Regions from separate parts of the Aquincola sp. J276 genome, predicted to be linked through region 1. Evidence: predicted binding sites of a transcription regulator. Region 1 holds the regulator's gene; each other region holds the start of a gene.
What was found. The regulator FNR, encoded in region 1, switches genes on or off when oxygen is low (the NO sensors DNR and NnrR bind a similar motif). The targets are predictions, from matches to a motif close to TTGATNNNNATCAA.
Positions count from the first base shown of each region.

Region 2: a site for FNR is predicted at 3,515-3,528, ahead of LRS14_RS26955 (universal stress protein). Genes of this name have one in related genera too.
Region 3: a site for FNR is predicted at 3,746-3,759, ahead of LRS14_RS03940 (DUF2189 domain-containing protein). Genes of this name have one in related genera too.

Region 1 covers NZ_JAJONC010000001.1:278,651-284,125, reverse strand. The annotation lists gene ccoG (cytochrome c oxidase accessory protein CcoG) at 1-307, shown strand, start outside; gene LRS14_RS01355 (hypothetical protein) at 330-575, shown strand; gene LRS14_RS01350 (hypothetical protein) at 572-817, shown strand; gene fnr (fumarate/nitrate reduction transcriptional regulator Fnr) at 798-1,514, opposite strand; gene hemN (oxygen-independent coproporphyrinogen III oxidase) at 1,693-3,054, shown strand; gene LRS14_RS01335 (sulfite exporter TauE/SafE family protein) at 3,054-3,746, shown strand; gene LRS14_RS01330 (dodecin) at 3,747-3,953, opposite strand; gene LRS14_RS01325 (hypothetical protein) at 4,205-4,504, shown strand; gene LRS14_RS01320 (DUF6781 family protein) at 4,610-5,296, opposite strand; gene LRS14_RS01315 (NAD(P)/FAD-dependent oxidoreductase) at 5,389-5,475, opposite strand, start outside.
Region 2 covers NZ_JAJONC010000002.1:1,948,964-1,954,438, forward strand. The annotation lists gene LRS14_RS26935 (branched-chain amino acid ABC transporter permease) at 1-24, shown strand, start outside; gene LRS14_RS26940 (hypothetical protein) at 1-350, opposite strand, end outside; gene LRS14_RS26945 (bifunctional aminoglycoside phosphotransferase/ATP-binding protein) at 418-1,992, shown strand; gene LRS14_RS26950 (universal stress protein) at 2,093-2,938, shown strand; gene LRS14_RS26955 (universal stress protein) at 2,997-3,452, opposite strand; gene LRS14_RS26960 (glycine zipper domain-containing protein) at 3,608-3,934, shown strand; gene LRS14_RS26965 (ATP-binding protein) at 4,138-5,475, shown strand, end outside.
Region 3 covers NZ_JAJONC010000001.1:828,075-833,549, forward strand. The annotation lists gene LRS14_RS03920 (aldehyde dehydrogenase family protein) at 71-1,507, shown strand; gene LRS14_RS03925 (SDR family oxidoreductase) at 1,527-2,288, shown strand; gene LRS14_RS03930 (TRAP transporter substrate-binding protein) at 2,313-3,407, shown strand; gene LRS14_RS03935 (glycine zipper 2TM domain-containing protein) at 3,417-3,635, opposite strand; gene LRS14_RS03940 (DUF2189 domain-containing protein) at 3,778-4,590, shown strand; gene LRS14_RS03945 (DUF2788 domain-containing protein) at 4,592-4,810, shown strand; gene LRS14_RS03950 (sugar ABC transporter substrate-binding protein) at 5,069-5,475, shown strand, end outside.

The DNA of each region.
Region 1 (5,475 bases):
GGCGCGCATCGTCGACGAAGGCCGCATCGAGAACGTCTACCGGCTGCAGCTGATGAACGCCAGCAGCGAGGTGCAGCGCTACCGGCTGGCGGTCAGCGGCATCGAAGGCGCGCAGCTGGCCGAGCATGCGCCACTGGTGCTGCAGCCCGCCGAGGCCCGCTGGTTCGTGCTGCAGGTGCAGCTGCCGCCGCAGGCCGCGCAGTCGCTGGGCAGCGGCGCGCATCCTCTCCGCTTCCAGGTGGTGTCCGAGCCAGGCAGCCTGCCGGCCGACGTCACCGAGAAGTCCACCTTCGTCGTTCCGCGCTGAAACAGGCGCCCGAGGACCCGTCATGAAATCGCTCGATGTGCAACCCGTGATGCCCTGGTGGCGCGTGCCCGCCGTATGGCTCGTGGTGGGCGGCCCCGCCGCGGTGGTGGTGGCCGGCATCGCCACCGCGGTGATCGCGGTGCGCGGCGCCGACCCGGTGGTGGCGCCTTCGGCCATTCCGCGCGCCGTCACGCAGCTCACGGTGGACACGCCGGCACCGGCCCCGGCGCCGCGGCAGGCGCCCGCCGAGCCCGAGGCCCGGCCGTGAGCTTCGCGCTGCGCGCCGTGCTGATCGGCTGGCCGGCCTTCGTGATGGCCGGCGTGCTGGAGATGCTGGTGTTCGCGGTGGTCGACCCCGCCTCGCTCACCTGGTTCGGCCACGAGCCGATCGGCTGGAGCCACAGCGCGGTCTACACCGTCACCTTCCTGATCTTCTGGGCGGTGATCGCCACCGCCGGCGCCATCACCCAGCTGCTGGGCGAGCCGGTGCTCAGCAGGTCGACGCGTTGACCAGCTTGCGCAGGCCTTCCTGATCGGCGATGCGGATATGGCGCTGCTTGACCTCCAGCAGCCCTTCCTCCTGGAACTTGGAGAAGGTGCGGCTGACTGTCTCCAGCTTCAGGCCCAGGTAGCTGCCGATCTCCTCGCGCGTCATGCGCAGCACCAGGGCCGAGGCCGAGAAGCCGCGCGACTGCAGCCGCTGCGTGAGGTTGAGCAGGAAGGCGGCCAGCCGCTCCTCGGCCCGCATGCTGCCCAGCAGCAGCATCACGCCGTGGTCGCGAACGATCTCGCGGCTCATGATCTTGTGGAACTGCCGCTGCAGGTCGGTGAACTCGCGCGACAGGTTCTCCAGCTCGCTGAACGGGATCACGCACACCTGCGAGTCCTCCAGCGCCACAGCATCGCAGTTGTGGCGGTCGGTGCTGATGCCGTCCAGCCCCAGCAGCTCGCCGGCCATCTGGAAGCCGGTGACCTGGTCGCGGCCGTCCTCGGCCGACACGCAGGTCTTGAAGAAGCCGGTGCGCACCGCGTAGAGCGAATGGAAGGCATCGCCGGTGCGGAACAGCGCCGCGCCACGCGGCACGTTGCGGCGCGCATCCACCAGGGTGTCCAGGCGCTCCAGGTCGGGTTGAGAAAGGCCCAGCGGCAGACACAGCTCACGCAGGTTGCAACTGGAGCAAGCCACCTTGAGTGGCTCGATGCGAATGGTAGGTGTGGGGCTATTCACTGCTTAGCCGTCCTGGTTGAGCTCAGTCAAGGATTGTTGCGCGCCCGCCCTCGCAGGCAGTTGCGCCACATCAAGCACGCCAGGCCGGTCCTCCGGCAAAGTTGAATGCGATGAACGCGATCGGTACCACTCTTCGCACCGCCCCCTGGACACCGAGTTGCTGCGCCGATTCGACGTGCCGGGGCCACGGTACACCTCCTATCCTACGGCTGATCGCTTTATTGAAGCTTTCGGCGCTGATGCCCATGCCAATGCGCTGCGGCTGCGCTCGGAAGCCAGCGTGGGCGGGGGCCAGCCGCTGTCGATCTACGTGCACGTGCCGTTCTGCGAATCGGTCTGCTATTACTGCGCCTGCAACAAGGTCATCACCCGCCGGCATGAGCGCGCAGTGCCCTTTCTGCAGGCCCTGGCCGCCGAGGTGGCGCTGCATTCGGATGCGCTGGGGCGCGGCCAGGCGGTCTCGCAGGTGCACCTGGGCGGTGGCTCGCCCACCTTCCTGAACGACGAGGAACTGGCGCAGCTGATGGACCTGCTGCGCGCGCACTTCCGCATCGTGCCGGGGGCGGAGCTGTCCATCGAGATCGACCCGCGCACCGTGGACGCGCAGCGCCTGGCCGCACTGCGCGGCATGGGCTTCAACCGGCTGAGCTTCGGCGTGCAGGACTTCGACGCCCGCGTGCAGCAGGCGGTGCACCGGGTGCAGCCGCTGGAGATGGTGCGCGGCCTGATGCAGTCGGCCCGCGCGCTGGGCTTCAATTCCATCAACGTCGACCTGATCTACGGCCTGCCGCAGCAGACCCAGCTCAGCGTGGCCACCACCATCGCGCAGGTGATCGAACTCCAGCCCGACCGCATCGCGCTCTATGCCTATGCCCACCTGCCTGCACGCTTCAAGCCGCAGCGGCGCATCCATGCCGCCGAGCTGCCACCGGCCGCCGACCGGGTGCTGATGCTGGAAGGCGCGGTGGCGCAGTTCCTGGACGCAGGCTACGTGTACATCGGCATGGACCACTTCGCCCGGCCCACCGACCCGCTGGCCATCGCCAAGCGGCAGGGCCGGCTGCACCGCAACTTCCAGGGCTACAGCACGCAGCCGGACTGCGACCTGATCGGCCTCGGGCCCTCGGCCATCAGCCGCATCGGCGCTTCCTACAGCCAGAACGCGAAGGACCTGCAGGGCTGGTACGACGCGCTGGCGCAGGGACGCTTCGCGGTGGAGCGCGGCCTGGCGCTCAGCCGCGACGACCTGCTGCGCCGCGCCGTGATCATGGCGCTGATGTGCCAGGGCCGGCTGGAGTTCGAGTCCATCGAACTTTCGCACCTGATCTCGGTGCCGCAGCACTTCCGCGAGGAAATCTCCCGGCTGCAACCGCTGGCCGAAGCCGGCCTGGTGGAGCTGGGCCCGGACGCCATCCAGATCACGCCCGCCGGCTGGTACGTGGTGCGCGCCATCGCCATGGTGTTCGACCGCCACCTGCAGTCCGACCGCCAGCGGGAGCGCTTCTCGCGGGTGATCTGATGAGCAGCGGCGCCCTCATCGCCGGCGCACTGGCGCTGGGCTTCGCCAGCTCGCCGCACTGCGGCCTGATGTGCGGCAGCGCCTGCGCCGCCCTCAGCCGCGGCGGCCGCGGCGATGCGGTGGCGCTGCATGCCGGACGCCTGGCGGGCTATGCCGCCGCGGGCGCGGTGGTGGCGGCCAGCATGGGCGCGCTGGGGCGCTGGGCGCAGATGGCGCCAATGCTGCAGCCGCTGTGGAGCGCCCTGCATGCGGCGCTGCTGGTGTGGGGCCTGTGGCTCCTGGCCACCGGCCGCCTGCCGGCCTTCTGGGGCCGCCTGTCGGGGCGCACGCCGGACGGCTGGCAGCGCATGCGCGGGCCGGTGCGCAAGGCCGGCATCGGCGTCGCCTGGGTGGCCTTGCCCTGCGGCATGCTGCAGAGCGCGCTGCTGCTGGCTGCCCTGGCCAATGGCCCGCTGCGAGGCGCCTCGGTAATGGCCGCCTTCTGGCTGGGCGCGGGGCCGGTGCTGTGGCTGGCGCCCGCGCTGTGGCTGCGGCTGGCCGGCGGCGCCGGAGGCGGCCAGGCCGTGGCCGGCGCAGGCGCGCTCGCCCGAGGCTGGCCGGTGCGGCTGGCCGGTGCGGCGGTGGCGGCTTCCTCGGCCTGGGTGCTGGCCGGCGGGCTGATCAGCCGCGCCGTGGCCTGGTGCCTGGCCTGATCACTCCAGGGTGAAGCCCACCTTCAGCGTCACCTGCCAGTGGGCGATGCGGCCTTCCTCGACATGGCCGCGGGTCTCGGTCACCTCGAACCAGCGGATGTTGCGCACCGATTCGGCCGCCTTGGCGATGGCCGTCTGGCAGGCATCCTCGATGCCGACGGTGGACGATCCGGTGAGTTCCAGCAGCTTGTAGACATGGTTGCTCATGCGGGTCTTTCGTAGCGGTGAAGGACGTCCAGCGTAGCGCGGGCGCAAACGATTGGCACGCCCGACGCCCACCGACGAGGCGTGGCATAATTGCAACTCCTAAAGGACTTGCCGGCCGACACCAGCAAGTCCTTCAGCACGTTCTGTCCGCCAGCCGCCGCCCTCTTGTCACTCCGGTGCCCTGGAAATCGCCCGCTTCGGCCTCACGGTCCTGATCCGGCCCCTCGTTCCTCTCGCCCCCTCACAAGCACATGGCCAAAGACGCAGTTAAGACCACCATCGACGCCAACGGGCTGCGTTATCGCAGCAAGGCATCTGGATCGCCCTTCGCCTCCACCGGCGTGTTCAGCGCGGCGACGATGTCGTGTTTCCTGTGCGGCAAGCACCGCACGCGCTCTTCGCTGAAGTCGCGCCGCTTCCTGGGCAAGACCCAGTTCGTCTGCGCTCCGTCGTGCAAGGAAGCGGAAGCCGGCGTGTCGCCGAACGCTGCTCCGGCCACCGCCGCCGCGCCGGCCGCCGACACGCCCGACACCGGCAGTAACAACACCTGATCCCCGCACGGCGGCCCCGGCGCAGCGCGCCGGACTGCACGCCGCCTGCCGGACCGCAACGCCGCCCGTCTCACCGCGGGCGGCGTTGTCGTTTGCGGCCCCCGTTCAGCGGGGCTTCGTCTTCTTGGCGGGCGCGGCCGCCGCCGTCTGCTTGAGCGCATCGGACATGCCGATCAGCACGCCGCTGACCATGGCCGCATAACTCTGGGCGAAGGCCTGCGCGGCCTTGACGCTGGCCGCGCGGCTGTCGCGCAGCGCGGTCTGCATCTGCTCGGCCAGGCCCTGCACCGTCTGCGCGGCCTGGGCGCCGGTGTGGGTGCCGCCCGCCTGCAGCTTGCCCAGCACCTGGGCCCACGGCGCGGCCAGTTGCTCGCCGGCGCCATCCACCGACTTGGCAATGGCCTTGAACATCGTGTCCTCGAGCTTTTCCAGCGTCTCGACGGCCTTCTTCATGTTGCTGTCCTGCAGCGTCACGCCCTGGTCGACGAACTGCTGCAGCGCCACCCGGTTGGCATCCACGGCCTTGAGCAGCGCGTCGTCCATGCCTTGCACCGCATCGGACAGCAGGTTCTCCACATCCACGTCGGGCACCATGTTCTTGGCCGCGCCCGCGCTCACCGCCTGGGCAATGCCCTTGAGCGTGCTGCGGATGTTCTGCAGCGTCAGCTCGCGGCCCTGCAAGGCCTTCAGCGTGGCGTCGAACACCGCCTTGCGGGCCTGCTCGCCCTGCTGGGCACCGGCCTCGGCGAAGGTCTGGATCAGCGCTTCCTGGTCGAAAGGCATCTTGGCCATGCGTGTGTCTCCTGCGGCGTTTGAGGTTGGTCGGACGCTGCACGTTATGCCGCGCCTGCATGGCCGGCTCTCGGCGTAAACCCTGCGGGCGCTCAGTCCGCCAGCGCGCGGTGCACCGCCTGACCGATGGCCAGCGCGGAAGTCAGGCCCGGCGACTCGATGCCGAACAGGTTCACCAG
Region 2 (5,475 bases), on a different contig from region 1:
GGGCTGTTTCCGGCGCGGGGGTAGCGGGGGCTGGGGGGCGGCGGGTCGGGGTGCCAGATCATCTCGCGGCTGCCCAGCCTGGATACCGCCAACCCGGCCTCGTCGTCGGGCAGGCTGAACAGCAGCGTGCCATCGGGCGCCAGCACGTGGCTGCCGCCCAGGCCCCTGCCGTCCGGTGTGTTCAGCGCATGGGGCCAGTTGCATTGCACCAGGTGCGCCGCGCTGTGGCGGGCCAGTGCCTGGGGCAGCGGCAGGTAAGCCGTCTCGGGTGGCTGCGGCCGCTGGGTGACGATGCTGGGCCAGAGCAGCAGGTCCAGCATGCCCGGCGGGTACTGCTGCTGCGGCGCCATCAGCCGACCGCTTCACTTTTTGCGTCTGGACAGACCCGCCACCGGCGGTGCTGTGCATAGTGGGCCGATGCCAGCCGATGCCGACTCCCTCCCCGCCGCCACCGCCCGCGTGCTTGCGCTGCAGGCATGGCTGCAGGCCACCGAAGGCGGGCCGGTGCAGCTGGTGGAAACGCACATCTCCTGGGTGCTGCTCACCGCCACGCAGGCCTTCAAGCTGAAGAAGCCGCTGCAGCTGTCCTTCGTCGATTGCGCCACGCTGGCGCGGCGGCGCTTCTGCGCCGAAGAGGAGCTGCGCCTGAACGGCCGCCTGGCGCCGGAGATCTACCTCGGCCTGCTCGAGGTGCACGCCACCCCTGCCGGCCCGGTGCTGGGCGATGCCCCGGGGCCGGTGGTGGACGTGGCGGTGCAGATGCGCCGCTTCGACGACGCGGCGCTGTGGAGCACCCGCGTGGCCGCCGGCACCCTGCTTCCTGCGCATGTGGATGCGCTGGCGGCGCGGCTGGTGGCCTTTCATGCCGAGGCCGCAGCGGCACCGGCGGACGGACCCTGGGGCACGCCGCAGGCGCTGAACGAGGTGATGGGCCGGCTGGTTGCGGGCCTGGACGCCGCCGAGCAGGCCGCCACCGTGAGCCACTGGCCGCCGCTGCGCGCCTGGCTCCGGCAGCAGCTGGCTGCACTGGCACCGCAGTTCGAGGCTCGCCTGCAGGCCGGCCGCGTGCGCGAGGGCCATGGCGACCTGCACCTGGCCAACCTGCTGGCCTTCGATCGCCCCACGCCCGCCGCCACCGCCTTCGACGGCATCGACTTCGACCCCGCGCTGCGCTGGGTGGACGTGATGCACGACATCGCCTTCGTGGTGATGGACCTGCTGGCGCATGGCGCACCGGCGCTGGCCTGGCGCTTCCTCGATGCCTGGCTGCAGGCCGGCGGCGATCACGAGGGCCTGCCGCTGCTGCGCTTCTACCTGGTCAGCCGCGCGCTGGTGCGGGCCCAGGTGGCGGTGCTGCAGGCTGCGCAGGGCCGGGCCGGCCCCGCAGGCTGCGACATGGCCGGCTACCTGGGCCTGGCGCACCGCCTGGCCTTCGGTGAGGACGCCCGGCTGGCGCTGATGCACGGCCTGCCGGCCAGCGGCAAGAGCCAGCTGGCCGAAGCCCTGCTGCAGGCCGCCGGCGCGGTGCGCCTGCGCTCCGACGTCGAGCGCAAGCGGCTGCACGGCCTGGGTCCGCTGGCCGACTCTCGCCGCGCCGGCCTGGACCTCTACGGGCCCGACGCGCACCGCCGCACCTATGCGCGGCTGCACGCGCTGGCCGAAACCGCGCTGCGCGCCGGCTGGCCGGTCATCGTCGATGCGGCCTTCCTGCGCCGGGACGAACGCCTGCGCTTCATCGCGCTGGCCCGCTCGCTGGGCATGCCGGTGGCGCTGATCGACTGCCAGGCGCCGATGCCGGTGCTGCGCCGGCGCATCGCCCACCGCCTGGCCAGCGGCGGCGATCCTTCCGAGGCCGATGAAGCGGTGCTGGCAAAGCTGGCCACGCTGGCCGAGCCGCTGGCGCCCGACGAAGGCGCGCCCTGCCTGCCGGTGGACACCACGCAGCCGCCCTGCCCTGCCGACCTGGCCGCACGCTGGCAAGCCCTGCGCTGAGGCCGACGCGGCACGCCCCGCCGCTGCTTGCGCCAGATCAAGCAGCCGCCCGCAGCCGCGCCGAACAATGCCCGCAACACCGCCGCACCAGGAGCCTTCCATGACCTACCGCAGCATGCTCGTGTTGCTCGACCAGGACCCGCTGTGCGCGGCCCGCATCGACGTGGCCATCCGCCTGGCGCGCAGCTTCGAGGCCCACCTGGTGGGCCTGGCGCCCACCGGCCTGATCGACGTGCCGGTGATGCCCGAGATCGGCGGCAACTTCGCCGAACTCACCGAGCTGGCCTGGACCGAGATGCGCAGCCGCGCGCACGCCGCCGCCGCTGGCATGCGCGAGGCCTGCGCCGCCGCTGGCCTGCCTTCCTTCGAGACGGTGGTGGACGAGAACGACGCCGCCGCCTCGCTGGTGCGCCATGCGCATTGCAGCGACCTGGCCATCGTCAGCCAGGCCGACCCGCGGGTCCGCGGCCATGCGGCGGTGCAGGCCATCGTCGAGCAGGCGGTGCTCTACAGTGCGCGGCCCACGCTGGTGCTGCCCTATGCCGGGCACTTCGATCCGGTGGGCCAGCGGGTGCTGGTGGCCTGGGACGACAGCCGCGAAGCCACCCGCGCCCTCACCGACGCGCTGCCGCTGCTGCGCCGCGCGCGCACGGTGGAGGTGGTGTGGTGGAACGAAGGCGGCATGGCCGACGACACGCCCGCGGCGCAGCACCGGTTGAAGTCACTGCAGCAGTGGCTGGCCTGGCAGGGCGTGATGGCCGACGTGGCGGTGGAGACCACCGACATTCCCATCGGCGAGGCGATGCTCTCCCGCGCGGCCGACCGCGGCAGCGACCTCATCGTGATGGGCGCCTACGGCCATGCACGCTGGGCCGAGAGCATGCTGGGCGGCGCCACGCGCAGCCTGCTGCTGACGATGACGGTGCCGGTGCTGATGTCCCATTGACCCCGGAGGGGCCCGATGACCTCGGCCCTGCAGTACCGCCGCGGGAACGTCTTCTTCTTCAGGTAGGCAGCGCGCGCACCAGCAGCACCGGCACCGGTGCCAGCCGCAGCACCTGCTCGGCATCGCTGCCCAGCAGCAGCCGGCCCACGCCGCGCCGGCCATGGGTGCCCAGCACGATGAGATCAGCCGGCCACTGCCGGGCTTCGGTGACCACCGCGTCGCACACGCGGGTGGCGAAGCGGTCGCACAGCACCGTATCCACCGGCACGCCGGCGGCCTGCACCCGGGCCGCGGACTCGCGCAGCACCGCTTCGCCGGCCTCGCGCATCAGCGGCACCACGTCGGCCATGAAGGCGGTGCCGGTCTCGAAGCCGCTGGCGAAGGTGAGCTCGTCCACCACATGCAGCAGCCGCAGGCGCCCCCGGGTCAGGCGCGCCAGCGCCACCGCTTCGTCCAGGCCGCGCAAGCCTGTGGGGCTGCCGTCGACCGGCACCAGGATGTGTTGATAGGACATGGCTTTCACCTGCAGCAGCCGAGGGCGGGCGGCCAGTGTGGATTGCGCGCCGGCGCCAGCCCTTGATGCCGGTCAAGCGCGGCACGGCAGCCGGCGTGCAGCCGCGGCGGCACGGCCTACAGTGCAGGCACATCCATCCACCACCCGGAGCACACATGACCAACGTTTCCCAGGAACACGCGATGCAGGACCGCATCACCGAAGGGCTGCGCCATGCGGTGGACGAGGCGGATGCGCTGATCAAGGGCGGCCTGAAGCAGGGCGATGCCGAGGCACAGGCCTTGCGCGACCGCCTGGCCGCGCGCCTGGCCCGCAGCCGCGAGCAGCTGCAGGAGCTGGAGGAGGTGGCGATGTACCGCGCCCGCCGCGCCGCCCGGCTGGTGGACGAGCAGGTGCACAGCCATCCGTATGCGGCCGTGGGCGTGGCCGCCGCGGTGGGCGTGATCGCCGGGCTGCTGGTCGCGCTGTCCCGCCGCCGCTGAGTGCCTCACGGACCGGGCCGGCATGCGGGCGCGCCGGCTCAAGTCGGGCCCGGGCGGGCCGATGACAGGCCTTCCTGAGCTCGAACGCGGCGCTCGCGCACCGCGTCCCGAACCGTGCCCGCCGTACCTCCGCCCCTGCCCCTTTCCGCGCCGCTGCGTGCCCACCGCGCGGCGCCGGCCCGCATCATCGGCGGAGGCCGCGGTTGAAGCCGCTGGTGGAGGCGCTGGAGCGCCGCCTGGCACTGGAGCGCGCCGCCCGCAAGCAGGCGCAGGCCGAGCTGGCCGAGGCCCGTGCCCGGCTGGACCGGGTGGTGGCCGAGCAGGAGGAAACCATCCGCGCGCGCACCGGGGAGCTGCGCCAGGCGCGTGACGAGGCCCTGGCCGCCAGCAGCGCGAAGAGCGCCTTCCTGGCCAACATGAGCCATGAGATCCGCACGCCGCTGACCTCCATCATCGGCTTTGCCGAGCTGCTGATGCAGCCGGTGGCCAACCCGGTGGACCGCGAGGAGGCGCTGCGCACCATCATCCGCAATGGCCGGCACCTGCTGGACGTGATCAACGACATCCTCGACCTGGCCAAGATCGAGACGCAGCAGGTGGACCTGGAGCAGATCGACCTGCCGCTGCCGCTGCTGCTGCGCGACATCAATGCGCTGGTGTCGGGCCGGGCGGCCGAGCGCTCGCTGGCCTTCCAGGTGCAGCCCTTCCTGCCGCTGCCGCCGGTGCTGCGCACCGACCCCGTGCGGCTGAAGCAGATCCTGCTGAACTTCATCAGCAATGCCATCAAGTTCACGCCGCGTGGCAGCGTGACGCTGGAGCTGCACTACGACGCCGAGGAGCCCGCCATGCGCTTTGCGGTGGTGGACACCGGCATCGGCATGTCCGAGGCGCAGCAGGCGAGGCTGTTCCAGCCCTTCTCGCAGGCCGACCTGACCACCACCCGCAAGTTCGGCGGCACCGGCCTGGGCCTGTACATCTCGCACCAGCTGGCGGGCCTGCTGGGCGGGCGCATCAGCGTGCAGAGCCAGCCGCAGGCGGGCAGCCGCTTCGAGCTGGTGATGCCGCTGGCCGCGCCGGTGCCGCGCGCCGAGCTGCTGACGATGGAAGGCGACCTGCTGTACTGGGGCCGCGGTGATTTCGAGATCACCTCCATCGCCGTGCCCGAGCTGGCCGGCCGCGTGCTGCTGGCCGAGGACGGTGCGGACAACCAGCGCCTGCTCAGCGCCTTCCTGCGCCAGGCCGGCCTGGCGGTGACGGTGGCCGCCAACGGCAAGGACGCGGTGACGCTGGCGCTGCGCCAGGACTTCGACCTGATCCTGATGGACATGCAGATGCCGGTGATGGACGGCGAGACCGCCACCCGCCAGCTGCGCGCCAGCCGCTGCAAGACCCGCATAGTGGCACTGACGGCCAACGTGATGAAGGCCGACGTGCAGCGCTACCACGAGGCCGGCTGCAACGACGTGCTGGCCAAGCCCGTGGACCGCGAGCGCTTCTACCAGGTGATCGGCGAGCACCTGGGCGTGGCCTACGAGGACGAT
Region 3 (5,475 bases), 550 kb from region 1:
CTGACAACTTGCCCGGGCCCGAACCTATGATGGTCCGCACCCCCATGAAGAACACACGCAGGAGACCAGCGTGAAGCAGCACTTCATCGACAATCGCGCGGTGGCGCCGTCCCGCGGCGAGCGCATCCCGGTGCTCGATCCCTCCGACGGCCAGCCTTTCGAGGAACTGGCCCGCGGCAATGCGGCCGACATCGACCTGGCGGTGCAGGCTGCCCGCCGCGCCTACGACGTCGGCCCCTGGGGCCGCATGCCCGCGGCAGAACGCGGCCGGTTGCTGCAGCGGCTGTCGGCCAGGCTGGCCGACCATGCCGAGGAACTGGCCGCCCTCGAGGCCCGCGACTGCGGCAAGCCGCTCAAGCAGGCCCGCGCCGATGCGGCGGCCATCGCCCGCTACTTCGAGTTCTATGCCGGCGCAGCCGACAAGCTGCATGGCGAAACCCTGCCCTACCAGGCCGGCTACACCGTGCTGACGCTGCGCGAGCCGCACGGCGTCACCGGCCACATCGTGCCCTGGAACTATCCGCTGCAGATCTTCGGCCGCAGCGTGGGCGGCTCCCTGGCTGCGGGCAATGCCTGCGTGGTCAAGCCGGCGGAAGATGCCTGCCTGTCGCTGCTGCGCGTGGCCGAGCTGGCGGCCGAGGTGGGCTTGCCGCCGGGCGTGCTGAACATCGTCACCGGCTATGGCCATGAGGCGGGCGACGCACTGGTGCGGCATCCGGGCATCGACCATGTGTCCTTCACCGGCTCGCCCGCCATCGGTCAGGTGGTGGTGCGGGCCGCTGCCGAGCACCACACGCCGGTGACGCTGGAGCTGGGCGGCAAGTCGCCGCAGATCGTGTTCGACGATGCGGACGTGGACAGGATGCTGCCCGTGGTGATCAATGCCATCGTGCAGAACGCCGGCCAGACCTGCTCCGCCGGCAGCCGGCTGCTGGTGCAGCGCAAGTTGTATGGACAAGTGCTGGAACGCCTGGGCGAGGCCTTCGGCCGCCTGCGCGTGGGCAGCGCCACCATGGACCTGGACTGCGGGCCGCTGATCCGCCGGAGCCAGCTGCAGCGCGTGGCCGGCTTCATCGACGAGGCGCGTGCGGACGGCCTGCCGATCGTGGCCCAGGGCCGCATCGAGCCTGGCGTGCCGGCCGGCGGTTTCTACCAGGTGCCCACGCTGCTGCGCGACGTGCCGCCCGGCCACCGGCTGGCGCAGCAGGAGGTGTTCGGCCCGGTGCTGGCCGCCCTGCCCTTCGACACCGAGGACGACGCGGTGCGCATCGCCAACGGCACGCCCTACGGCCTGGTGGCCAGCGTATGGACCCGCGACGGCGGCCGCCAGTTGCGCATGGCGCGGCGGGTGCGGGCCGGCCAGGTGTTCGTCAACAACTACGGCGCCGGCGGCGGCGTGGAGCTGCCCTTCGGCGGCGTGAAGGCCAGCGGCCATGGCCGCGAGAAGGGCTTCGAGGCGCTGTATGCCTTCACCGTGCTCAAGACGGTGGCCATCCAACATGACTAGACAAGCAGGAGACCAGCGAATGCGTGTGCAGGGCAAGTCCATCATCGTCACCGGTTCGGGCGGTGGCATCGGCGAAGGCATCGCGCGGCGCCTGGCCGCCGAGGGCGGGCGCGTGGTGGTCAACGACGTGAACGAGGCGGCCGGCCGCCGGGTGTGCGAGGCCATCGTGGCCGAAGGCGGCAGCGCCACCTTCGTGAAGGCCGACGTCACGAAGACGGCCGAGATGCAGGCGCTGGTGGCCGCCGCGGTGCAGGCCTTCGGCCGGCTCGACGTGATGGTGAACAACGCCGGCTGGACGCACCGCAACCGGCCGATGCTGGAAGTGAGCGAGGAAGACTTCGACAGGCTCTACGCCATCAACGTCAAGAGCATCTACCTCTCCGCGCTGCATGCGGTGCCGGTGATGCGCGGCCAAGGCGGCGGCAGCATCATCAACATCGCCTCCACCGCCGGCGTGCGGCCGCGGCCGGGCCTGACCTGGTACAACGGATCGAAGGGCGCGGTGATCACCACCAGCAAGTCGATGGCGGCCGAGCTGGGCCCGGACAACATCCGGGTCAACTGCATCAACCCGGTGTTCAACCCCGATACCGCGCTGTCGGCGGAGTTTGCCGGCGGCCCGGTGGACGAGGCCCGACGCGCCAGGTTCCTGGCCACCATCCCGCTCGGGCGCTTCAGCACCGCGCTGGATGTGGCCAATGCCGCGCTGTACCTGGCCAGCGACGAGGCCTCGTTCATCTCGGGCGTGTGCATCGAGGTCGATGGCGCCCGCTGCGTCTAGTCCAACAACACAGGAGACCCCCGCATGCAACGCAGGAAGTTCATCACCCGCAGCGCCCTCGGCGCCACCACCGCCGCCTCGCTGGCCGCACCGGCGCTGGCCCAGGGCCAGCACCCCGAGATCCGCTGGCGCCTGGCCAGCAGCTATCCGAAGACGCTGGACACCATCTACGGTGCGGTGGACCTCGCCGTCAAGCGCGTGGCCGAGCTGACCGACGGCCGCTTCAGGATCAGCCTGCACGGCGCCGGCGAGCTGGTGCCGCCGCTGCAGGTGCTGGACGCGGTGATGGACGGCACCGTGGAAGCCGGCCACAGCGCCAGCTACTTCTACATCGGCCGCGACCCCGCCTTCGGCTTCGGCACAGCGATGCCCTTCGGCCTGAACACCCGCGGCCAGAACGCCTGGCTGTACGAGGGCGGCGGCAACGACGTGCTCAACGAGTTCTATGCCGGCTTCGGCCTGTACCACCTGCCCATCGGCAACACCGGCGCCCAGATGGCCGGCTGGTACCGCAAGGAGATCAAGACGGTCGACGACCTCAAGGGCCTGAAGTTCCGCATCGGCGGGCTGGGCGGCATGGTGCTGTCCAAGCTGGGCGTGGTGCCGCAGCAGCTGGCCGCGGGCGACCTCTACCCGTCACTGGAAAAAGGCGTGATCGACGCGGCCGAGTTCGTGGGCCCTTACGACGACGAGAAACTGGGCCTGCACAAGGTGGCCAAGTTCTACTACTACCCGGGCTGGTGGGAGGGCTCGGCCACGCTGCCGCTGTTCATCAACCAGAAGGCCTGGGCGGCGCTGCCCGCTGCCTACCAGGCGGCGGTGAAGGCGGCCTCGGCCGAGGCCAACCAGTGGAGCACCGCCAAGTACGACATCGGCAACCCGGCGGCGCTCAAGCGGCTGGTCAGCGGCGGTGCGCAGCTGCGCGCCTTTCCGAAGCCGGTGATGGATGCAAGCTTCACCGCGGCCGGGCAGCTCTACCAGGAGCTGGCCGAGAAAAGCCCGGCCTTCCGCAAGATCCACGCGCACTGGTCTAAGTTCAGGGACGAACAGCTGCTGTGGCAGCAGTTCTGCGAGCAGCCGTTCGACACCTACATGGCCAGCACGCGCCGGCGTTCCTAGCCTGCGCGATCAGCTGCAGCGGCCGCCGGCGCCCAGCACGCCACCCACCACCGCACCGCCCACGGTGCCGGCGGTGCTGCCGCCGCTGAGCACCGAGCCGGCGACGCCGCCTACGCCGGCGCCCACAGCGGTGCCCTTCTGGCAGTCGCTCATGCTGGAGCAGCCAGTGGCCAAGGCCGCCGTCACCAGGCCAGCCACCAGGATCGCGCCACGTTGAAGGGTGTTCATGCAGGTCTCCTTGAAAGTGATGCAGGGAGCTTAGGAGCGCCCGCGCGCGAGGGCCAGAAGCACACGCCGCAGTGCCGTGTAAGACAGTCCCCACACCGGTTGGCTTTGGCATGACGCGCATCAAGCCCGCCCCGGCCGCTGCATGCCAGCATGGCGGATGACCCGACCGCTCGCGCCCCGCGCCCTCCAAGACTCCCGACGCCTGGGCGTGCGCCCGGTGCCGGTCCTGCAACCGTTGCGCTGGCTGGCATTGGGCTGGCGCGACCTTCGACGCTGCCCCCTGCCCGGCCTGCTGCACGGGCTGGCGCTGGCCGTCTTCGGCATCGTGCTGGCCCTGGTGGCACACCGGCACTTCTGGCTGCTCACCGGGGCCTTCACCGGCTTCCTGCTGGTGGGTCCGCTGCTGGCCACGGGCCTGTATGCCATCAGCCGCGCGCTGGAGCATGGCGAGCCCGCGGCCCTGGCCACGGCCATGCGCGCCTGGTATCCCGACGACGGCCGGCTGGTGGTGTTCGGCGTGCTGCTGGCCTTTGCCGGCACCGGCTGGGTGGTCACCTCCGCCGGGCTGATCACCGGGCTGTCGCCGTATCCGGTCAACAACCCGATGGACTTCCTGCGCCATGTGGTGCTGGCAGAGCACGGCCATGTGTTCGAGGCCTGGGTCGCGCTGGGCGCGCTGCTGGCCGCGCCGGTCTTCGCCTCCAGCGTGGTGGCCATGCCGCTGCTGCTGGACCGCCGCGTGGGCGTGCTGGGCGCGGTGCTCACCAGCTGGCGGGTGGTGCTGGAGAACCCGGTGCCAATGGCCCTGTGGGCGGTGCTGCTGACCGCACTGACGGTGCTGGGCATGCTGCCGTTGCTGCTGGGGCTGGTATTCGTCGCGCCCTGGCTGGCACATGCCAGCTGGCATGCCTATCGGGACCTGGTGGTGCCCGCCGGCTCCGTGGAGCACGCCTGACATGTTCGGCTACAGCGAAGAGCAGTTCGCATGGTTCGGCATGACCTTCGGCCTCGGCGCCTTCATGCTCTACATGGTGTTCATCATCCTGAACCTGGCCCGCGAATCCAAGGCCGGCCGCTTCGGTACCTTCGTGCTGCTGCTGGGGCTCGGCCTGGGGCTGGTGGGCTTCGCGGCCAAGGGGGTGATCAGGTTCTTCCTGTCGGGCATCGCTGAGTAGGCTTGTGCGCTTCCGGGCGCAGAGAGGCTTCTGCGCGGAGCCAAAGCCGCCTCGACTGCACGGACGTGCACTCGATGCGGCAGCGAGCCCGGTGCACCTCCCACCTGGGACAGCAAGGCCGTGGCACTAGGGAAAACAAGGAGCAAAAGGTCGGTGCGCAAACGTTTGCGCAAACGTTTGCGCGTACTAGACTGCACGCCGCCGGCCCACAGGCGCACGACAGTACGGCACCGCTCATCCCGACTCAGGAGACAAGACATGACCTCACGCATTCCGTCCGCTGCTGCTTCCCTCTTCACCCGCCGCCGCTGCGCGCAGGTGTTCGGCGCCTCCGCGGCGCTGGTGCTGTCGGCCGCGCTGCTGCCGGCCGCCCACGCCGCCGACAAGCCCAAGGTCGCGCTGGTGATGAAGTCGCTGGCCAACGAGTTCTTCCTGACCATGGAGCAAGGCGCCAAGGCCCACCAGAAGGAAAACTCGGGCAAGTACACCCTGGTGGCCAACGGCATCAAGGACGAGACCGACACCGCCGCGCAGATCCGCATGGTCGAGCAGATGGTGGCGCAGAAGGTCGATGCGCTGGTGATCGCGCCGGCCGACAGCAAGGCCCTGGTGCCGGCCATCAAGAACGCCATCGACAAGGGCGTGCTGGTGGTCAACATCGACAA